4 regions of the Parabacteroides sp. B2-S-102 genome follow, and region 4 is predicted to be linked to each of the others. Evidence: riboswitches for the same ligand, from Rfam matches in the RefSeq annotation. Region 4 holds a riboswitch; each other region holds the start of a gene.

Region 1 (2,207 bases), on a different contig from region 4:
TTCGAAAGAAATTCCATTTTCCTTCGAATGAAAATTTAGTTTCTTTCGGAAGGAATTACTTTTTCTTCCGAAAGGAATAAAAAACATTGTGTAGTGAACTTTTTTAGTCCTTCTCTACCGCATAAGCTTTCTTCTTATCAACGATATCGATCATCTTATGTTTAGCCATGAAACGGGCATGTTCGATGAAGATCTTCTGGATATCCGGATTCTGTCCCAGACCTTCCATAAATACGCTTACCTCGTAGCCTTTCTTTTCCAATTCCTCTTTCCAATCACCGGCGATATCGTTTTTCGCATGGTCTCCGGCAACAAACATAAATGGTATCAACAAGACTTTCTTCGTTCCATTGGCCTTTACTTGGGCTACCATCGTATCAAAAGTAGGATAGCCCTCGATGGTTCCTACGGAATAATCCTTGAATCCCTTCTCCTTCAACATATAATCCAACATAGCATATTGGGCCGTCGCCGGTGTATAAGTGCCATGGCCTACCAATAAAGTAGCGCCTTCTTTCGCCCCATTTTTTATGATAGCGGCGATTACCGCCTCATAATCCTCCGGTGTATACAATAAAGGATTACCGATACGAATCTCCTTGAAAGAAGATTTCATGGTGGCAACATCCTTACGTAAGGATTCCATCTCGATACCTTCGATTATATTCGTGGATTGGATTAAGACATGTGTATAACCATCAGTCTTTAATTTTTCCAAGGCCTCGATCGGGTTCAGTTTCTCTACGCCACGAGCTTTTAAGCGGCGCATTACAATGCGAGAAGTCCATGCCTCACGCAACTCAACATCTTTGAAAGCTTCTTTCGCTTTTTGATTGATCGCGTCGATTGTCAAGGCACGGGTATCATCATGGGTTGTTCCAAAATGTACCATCAATAAAGCGGCCTTATCGCCCGGTTGTAAAGAGGCGAATAAATCGGATGCTACAAAATTCTCGCCATCGTGCGCACGACAAACTAGGCTGATGACCAGCAGGAAGAAAGATAGTAAGTGTTTCCTCATCATATGAATATATTAATAATTAGATTACATATCAATCCCACGGAGACAACGTATTATTCCGTCTCCAACATCTTTTAGATATAGGTGATATTTCTATCCTCTTAATTACTCCTAACCCCGGGAGGAATTAATCATTACTTCGCTTGGCAGGTTTCCTGACTGGCTCGGAAAGCAACCTTCCCATCTTTCTTAAGACAGTGGCATAGCAGAACGCTTTCCTTTTCAAGAGCTTCACAGTAGCGGGCACTGTTCCGGATTCTAACCGGATTCCCTTTTATAGAATTGTCGGTAGACAAACTCTATCACCTAAGCGGTCGCAAATTTATATAAATAATCCCGAAAAGTAACAACATCTTTCAAAGAATCCCTGTTTCAATAGCATCTTTTTTGTTTAACATCAAATAAATAGATATGGAATGGATAACTAATTTACTTCAACATTATCCGGAGCTAGCTATTTTCATAACCTTAGCTCTCGGTTTCTGGATTGGCAAGTTTAAGATAAAGAAGTTCACGCTGGGAACGGTTACCAGCGTATTATTGGTCGGTGTATTGATCGGGCAATTAAAAATCGATATAAGCGGACCGTTAAAGTCCGTCTTTTTCTTGATGTTCCTCTTCGCTGTAGGATATAGTGTTGGGCCACAGTTCTTCCGGGGATTGAAAAAGGAAGGTCTTCCTCAAATGCTTTTCGCCGCCGTCATGTGTATATTTTGTTTGATCGCTCCTTTTTTGTTAGCGAAACTTATGGGATATAACGCAGGCGAGGCCGCAGGATTATTGGCGGGCTCCCAGACGATGTCGGCAGTATTAGGAGTTGCCGAAGATACGATCGGACAGATGAATATTAGCGATACGGATAAAAGCGCTATGGTAAATGTAATGCCCGTGGCCTATGCGGTAACTTATATTTTCGGTACGGCAGGATCCGCATGGTTGGTGAGTGATATCGGGCCACGTCTTTTAGGAGGACTCGACTACGTGAAAAAAGCCTGTAAAGAGCTAGAGGCTAAAATGGGAAATAACGACGAGAGCGAGCAACCGGGCTTTATGCCTGCCGCCCGTCCGGTAACTTTCCGGGCCTATAAGATTAGTAATGAATGGTTCAAGGAGGGTAAAAGCGTAAAGCAGTTGGAGGAATATCTGGACCAATTAGGACGGCATTTGTTCGTGGAGCGTGTCCGTA
Region 2 (2,207 bases), on a different contig from region 4:
TACATGGCGGAGACTTTAGGGGTAAACGTAGCCCCGAACTCTTGGTGCACGACGAAGCGCCCACCTACCGTCACATTCAACCGATCCGTCGGATTCCATTCGTCTTGTACATAAGCGGAAGCCGTAAATACGGAGGCTTTCCCGTTCTCGATACGCCGGGGAGATTTCAAATGATCGTATTGATATTCGAGTCCGGCGCTTAGGATATTGTTTTCCCCGAGGTGGAATACGCTTTTGGCTTGTCCTAGGAAACGTTGTTGAGAGGTTTCCAGAATATGTTCTCCGGGATAACGAGTGATACGTAAATCCGTCTCCGGATCGAAGAAGTTCGTGACATCTTTATGATGGTAATTATAGAAATAGCTATAGTTACCATAAGTTAGGTCTACCGAAAGAAAATTCAGTCCTCCCAATGTGTATTTAGCTCCTCCGGCCACATCGAAGTTCCGGTAGAATTGATCATAGGTATAATACTTGAATGCGCCGTGCGGACGATAATTCCATTTCTGGTAAAAAGAGCCATCGGCCGAGAGGCTCAGCCGGTCGTTCACTTTGTAGGTTAAGTTCTCCCTTAGCGTAAAGTTCGTGGATCGGTTTACGGTTCGTGTCACGGTTCCATCCATTACCTCGTGATGGTCCCATTCTTGGGTCGTATTTCGCCAGCCGTCCGTATGGGTCGTACTAAGTGAGGTGGTGGAATTCACTCTCTTATGCCCAAAGCCGATTTGTATGCTTTCCAATATATCTCCATATGATCCGACACGAGTCGTATTCGATAGGCTCACTTTATCCCGGTTCTTTTTCGTGATAATATTGATAACACCGGCGATAGCGTCCGAGCCATACAGGGAAGAGGCGGCACCTTTTACGATCTCGATACGTTCGATATTGGCGGGGTTGATAATACTCAAGTCGTTTTGTCCGCCGGTATCTCCGTTGATCCGTTTGCCATTGATAAGGATCAAGATGTAATCGTTGCCTAATCCGTTCATCTGGATGCCACTACCCATGTCGCTCGGATTGAAGGTGATGGAAGCGTTCAGTCCTTCCAGAATATCTTGCATACTGCGTCCTTGGTAACTGTCAAGGGCTTTGCCGGTGATTACCTCTGTTTGCACAGGGGCGTCTTTCAGATAGTGTTCGGTACCCGTACCGGTGACCACGACCTCGTTCAATAGCACGGAAAGTTCCTTCGGATCTTTCAATATGCTTTGGGCGCATACGGATTGTACGCATGCCACCAGAATAGCGAATGCTAAAAGCCTCATATAGTGTTTTATTTGTACACAAAATAAAACAACAAGCCTCTATCTGGTTATGTCTCAAAAAATAAATTGAATCGTTTTTTGTATGACACATACTTCTATCCTGGAAGCTTGATGTTATTGTAAGACTTTAGCAGGTATTCTGGCTCTCCTCTGGTTAGAAACCTTCCCATTCCAATTCAAGAACAGTGGCTTTTGAACTTCTAACCAACTTAATGAGGATTACAGCTGCAGGAACAGCTCCGGATTCACACCGGATTCCCTCTCACCAAACTATGTGATAGCTTGATTACTAAAATCGGAGGCAAAGATATGAATGTTTTCTAATATTTAGAAAATATATATGAAAAAGTTTTTCTATAAACAGCCGATTGCGTTTTTGTAAGGTATGATATGTCTGTCCACTTCTATTTAGGAGAAAGAATATTTACATCATAAAGAAGGTAAATGTAATTGGCTGACAATTCGTAAGTAATACTGTTTGTCGAATCTTACTTCAAGCCTCTCGATTGATAGATCCTTTCCTTGGCCTCATTTATTTTCTGAAACTTCTCGTTGGCGGCCTTGCGGATGTCTTCTCCCAAACTGGCTACTTTGTCCGGATGATGCTTGACGGCCATCCGGCGATAGGCGGCACGGACTTCCTCGTCCGTGGCGGTCGGTTCTATCTCTAGCACCTTGTAGGCATCGTCCAAGGAACTTCCTTTTAGGTTCAACATGGATTCAACTTCTCTATCAGACATTCCCATCGCCATCGCTACCTCTTTCAAGGCATTGATCTCGGCCGCGCACACATTCCCGTCACTCTTAGCGATCTCGGCGAGGAACGCGAGCAATTGCAGCCGCTCCTCATAACTTAGGTTGTATGCGATCTGGGTTCCGCATTCCCAGATGGTATTCTTGAATCCCATGTTGTTCTCCTGATCCATGCGTTTAGCTTGG
Region 3 (2,207 bases), on a different contig from region 4:
TATCGTGCCGGGCGTACCCTTGATTAACTTCGTGGATGATATGCTAGACAATCATTTGCTTGTCGGCATCACCCGGGCCTCCAATACGGTCATGATGGTAGCCGCCATGACTTTCGGTATCGCATTCGCCATGCGGGTACTTGTCATGAATGATGTCGAGATAGATCATAAGTTCAGTGAATTAAATATGGTTCCACATGACCCGTACTACATATATGCATTAGCGGCAGCTATCTCCGCCATAGGCTTCTCCATGATATTCAATATTCAACGCCGATTATTATGGGTGGTAGCCGTAGGAGGTATCATTGCGGTATGTACCCGTAACTTTGTGAACTTCGAATTAGGTTATGGTCCTGTGATCGGCTCGTTTATGGGAAGCTTCGTAGTCAGCCTCCTTGCCGTAAAAGCGGTTCATTGGTGCCATGTTCCCAATCACGTATTGACGATTCCATCTGTCATTCCTATGATTCCGGGAGTACTCATGTATCGCTCATTACTGGCATTTATAAACCTGCATGGAGTAGTCGGTGAGGTCACAAACGCATTCTTCAACGGGATCAATTCCGCACTCATCATTCTTTGTATCTCACTCGGTGTAGCTGTCCCGAACATCTTCGCCCGTCGTTACATCGCCAAAGATCGCCAACGACATTTACAAGAGGAACTGGAAAAGCGCCGGGAAAGAGGAAAGTTCATTGAATGGTGAAAAAACTTTTCCATAAAGATTAGTCCGGGAAAAACTATCGCATAAGGATATGCCAAATTGTTTAACACGTTCAATATATTTAACATATTTCATTAAAAAAAGCCCTATCAATACTATACTTTTGTGATGTCTTGGTGATAGACGTTGCATTCTGCAAGTCTATAAAAGGGAATTTCGGTTAGATTCCGGAACAGAGCCCGCTACTGTAAAACCCGTAAAGAGGAAAGCTTCTTCATGCCACTGTCTTTTCTAAAGATGGGAAGGTCGCTTTCCGGGTTAGTCAGGAAACCTGCCAGATAAAAAAAGAAATAGATTCTCCCGGGATTTGGGGAACTAGTGGAACGATTACATTAGAGATGTAAACTGCGTAATTAATTTTTATACATTATGAGACACTTTTATTTGTTCCTGCTAATTGTTAGCGGGATTGTTTTGTGTGGCACCCGGACGGTCGCTCAAAGTAGGCCATCCGAGGGAAGTTCCAGAGTCATATCCGGTACGGTCGTAGATGAAGACAACAAGGCGATGGCAAACATTGTCATTTACATTAAGGGTACGGATATACGGGTTATTTCAGATACGGATGGGTATTTCTCCTTATCACTAAAGGACACGAAGGACCACGTACTAATCACCAACAGTTACAACACCGTCTCGGCGATCCGGGATATTCCCGCGGGAGAAGGAAATTACGAGATGGAGATTCAGTTATCTTACAAACTATTAGGATTACCCGAGGTAGATATCGTCGGGGCAAAACCACAGAGTTATAACTCCGACATCGCTAATTCGGCTACCCGTATGGATATCCCCGTGATGGAAATACCCGGAACCGTAGGCATAGCGACCCGGAAATTATTGGAAGACCAACAGGCTACCACCATGACCGAGGCCGTAAGGAACCTGGGCGGCGTGAAAGGCGGACCTTCCGGCGAGGCTTCCAACATCAACGAGGTCTTCTCTTCCCGTGGTTTCTCCATGACGAACTCCCGTAACTATTTCAGGAACGGGGTACGATACCTAAAGTTCTCGAACGACGCGCTATCCAGTATCGAGCGTATAGAGATACTCAAAGGCCCGGCATCTGTCCTTTATGGAGCGGTAGAGCCCGGAGGTATCATCAACTTTATCACCAAGCCGACCTTATATACGCCCCGGTATGGCGCTACGATCAGATACGGCAGTTACGACTATAAGCAAGCCTCTATCGACATTTCCGGCCCGCTGAACACCAAAAAGACCATCCGTTACCGCTTGAACGGAATGTATGAAGATGCCGACAAATTCAGGAAACCGCAAAACAGCAAACGATACGACATCACCCCAGTCATCGACATTGACTTAGGACGCAAGACCACCCTTAATATCGATGCCGATATCTTCCGGGATAAAAGGACACAGGATCCGGGCGTTTTGCATATCAACAATGAGGTGATAGATAACGGATTCAAGACATTCCTTGGCGAACCGTGGGCCTATGGCAAGTTTACCAATAATA
Region 4 (2,207 bases):
GTAACCGCCGTCTCGCTTTCCAACTTTAAGCCGGAAGGCAAGGCCGCCTTATACACGTCGCCCAGCTTACATATATAATAAGAAGATATCCATTTCCAGAAACGGAGTTGCGGACGGCGGAGCACCGGAGTGGCATCCAGCAAAGCGTAGATCTCCTTCGTCTCAAAATCGGATACCGGTTCCCGGTCGTGTACCTCCATGACGATGGCCGTATAATATCGTTTCTTCCCGAAATGCACGATCACCCGGCAACCGGGAGTCACGGCTCTTTCCAGATCTTCGGGTATCCGATAGGTATAGCTATTCTCCAAAGGAAGGGGAAGTATGACGTCCGCATATTTCATTCAAACAGGTGTTTCATTACGAGCCCAAAAATAACAAAAAAGGCCGGACTTCTAAAGCCCAGCCTCTCTCATTTTATTTTCACCTATTTAGAACAAGATCGCTGCCGTGATAGACCATCCACGATTCTTTCCGGCACCGTCGGAGAGGTTCACCTTCTCAATGCTATAGTTATCAGTCAGTCCCAGACCATAATTGAAACCCACCTGCAAGTGGCTGATCAACTCCACGCCGGCACCGAAGTTAAGGCCTGCGCTGAAATTCTTCGCCTTCACCTGATCCGCTACGGAACCCGGGATATCCCAAAATTTATCACCGCCTACACGGAAACCGATATACGGACCGGCTGCCAGATACGCTTTGACGATCGGTAAGCCGAATTTCCATTTCAAGTTGACCGGAACATCGATATAATCCGTCTTCATCGAAGTCTTAACCCCGCCAACCGAAGTCGTCTCCAAACCTTTTTGCGAATACAACACGGCCGCATCGATCCCGACACCCACCAACGGCAAAGTCGTCTCGATCATCGGCCCCACTTGGAAGCCGGTTACGTTATCCGCTTTCAACACGTCCGAGTTGAAATGGACAGACGATATATTCACACCTCCCTTGATACCGAATTTAAGCTGAGCGTTCGCCGGAAGCGCCATCAACGCTAACAAGGCAACCATAAGAAATCCCACGATTTTCTTCATATTCATACTTCTTTTGTTAATTACTCGTTGCAAATAAACGCACTTTTCTAATAATAAACAAATATTCTCTATAGAGTGTTCACGGAATACCCCAGTCCTTTAAACTCAAAGAAAGCATGCATCTTACATACGGAGCTCATCCCGTCGGTCAGATTCATGCTTCTTTCCCTAATTATTATGGCAAAATAATTATCCGAAACCATGAGACGACTTGATAAGAAAACCTTGGATAAAGAATAGTAAAAACCGGATACGGTTCTTGCGTTCTCTTCCGGCCTTTCCTCGAAGCCGTCGAAAATATACACGCCTTGCAGGTCTTCTGACTTACTTCCGGTCTTAAGCGCCTTCCCATTCACTTGAGTGAACAGTGGCAACAGTATTGCTCAACCCGTTTATGAAGCTTACAGCAGCGGGACTGTCCGGGATTCTCACCCGATTCCCTTTTAATCCCTATCCGGCGATTGCCGAAAGGGAACAAAGCATGTAGCAAAGATACATAAAGTTTTGATGTAGCCTAACACTTTCCACAAAAAATATCCCTATATTCCCGGTTCCTGATATAACATAAAGCCGCCCCGATAGCCGTGCGATACTCGGCATACTCCGGTATCTTGAAATGGACATCGCACATCTCCTCCAGACAGGGGAAAATATCCGGGCATTGCGGCAAGCGAGTCAGGTTACCGATCAACACGATATTCTTGATATCGCCATTTAACGAGGCGAAAACAGCTCCTTGCCCGATAGTCTGCAAGACCATATGAACGATACCGAGAGCGATATCCTCAACCTTAGCGTTCGCATCCGCTTTTCCAAAAATAGAGGCTGTCACGTCTAGCGGCAGGCCGGGTAGCGGATGCGGCGTAATATCCCGGATATGCAAGTCGATATCATTCAGGGAACCATGCTCAGCCAAAGACGCTATTTGGTGAAAGTCATGCGTTTTCAATAATAGCTTAGACAAGCCGAGGATGGTTCCGCCACCGATACCCAATCCCCCGATATGCTCGACCGTGGAGCCTTGTACCTTGACAAAAGAGGTACCCGTTCCCATGCTGACCACCAACAGGCTATCCAGTCCCGTATTATACTGCGCCCCTAGCCCATTTGCGAGGAACTCATCCGTCTTCGCGGTTGGTAAGCCATATAAAGGTTGATCGATATAGG

Evidence for each region. Region 4 has a riboswitch for cobalamin ahead of NBH07_RS08135 (porin family protein). Riboswitches for the same ligand answer to the same signal wherever they lie in the genome.
Region 1: another riboswitch for cobalamin. It lies ahead of NBH07_RS02680 (sirohydrochlorin cobaltochelatase); the one in region 4 lies ahead of NBH07_RS08135 (porin family protein).
Region 2: another riboswitch for cobalamin. It lies ahead of NBH07_RS15540 (TonB-dependent receptor plug domain-containing protein); the one in region 4 lies ahead of NBH07_RS08135 (porin family protein).
Region 3: another riboswitch for cobalamin. It lies ahead of NBH07_RS15485 (TonB-dependent siderophore receptor); the one in region 4 lies ahead of NBH07_RS08135 (porin family protein).

The regions. Positions count from the first base shown of each region.
Region 1 is NZ_JAMOKM010000001.1:625,701-627,907, reverse strand. It holds gene NBH07_RS02680 (sirohydrochlorin cobaltochelatase) at 104-1,021, opposite strand; cobalamin riboswitch at 1,150-1,347, opposite strand; gene aspT (aspartate-alanine antiporter) at 1,433-2,207, shown strand, end outside.
Region 2 is NZ_JAMOKM010000013.1:29,588-31,794, forward strand. It holds gene NBH07_RS15540 (TonB-dependent receptor plug domain-containing protein) at 1-1,268, opposite strand, end outside; cobalamin riboswitch at 1,381-1,577, opposite strand; gene NBH07_RS15545 (TerB family tellurite resistance protein) at 1,757-2,207, opposite strand, start outside.
Region 3 is NZ_JAMOKM010000013.1:11,487-13,693, reverse strand. It holds gene NBH07_RS15490 (threonine/serine exporter family protein) at 1-709, shown strand, start outside; cobalamin riboswitch at 824-1,020, shown strand; gene NBH07_RS15485 (TonB-dependent siderophore receptor) at 1,097-2,207, shown strand, end outside.
Region 4 is NZ_JAMOKM010000004.1:298,970-301,176, forward strand. It holds gene priA (replication restart helicase PriA) at 1-344, opposite strand, end outside; gene NBH07_RS08135 (porin family protein) at 432-1,040, opposite strand; cobalamin riboswitch at 1,333-1,535, opposite strand; gene coaW (type II pantothenate kinase) at 1,555-2,207, opposite strand, start outside.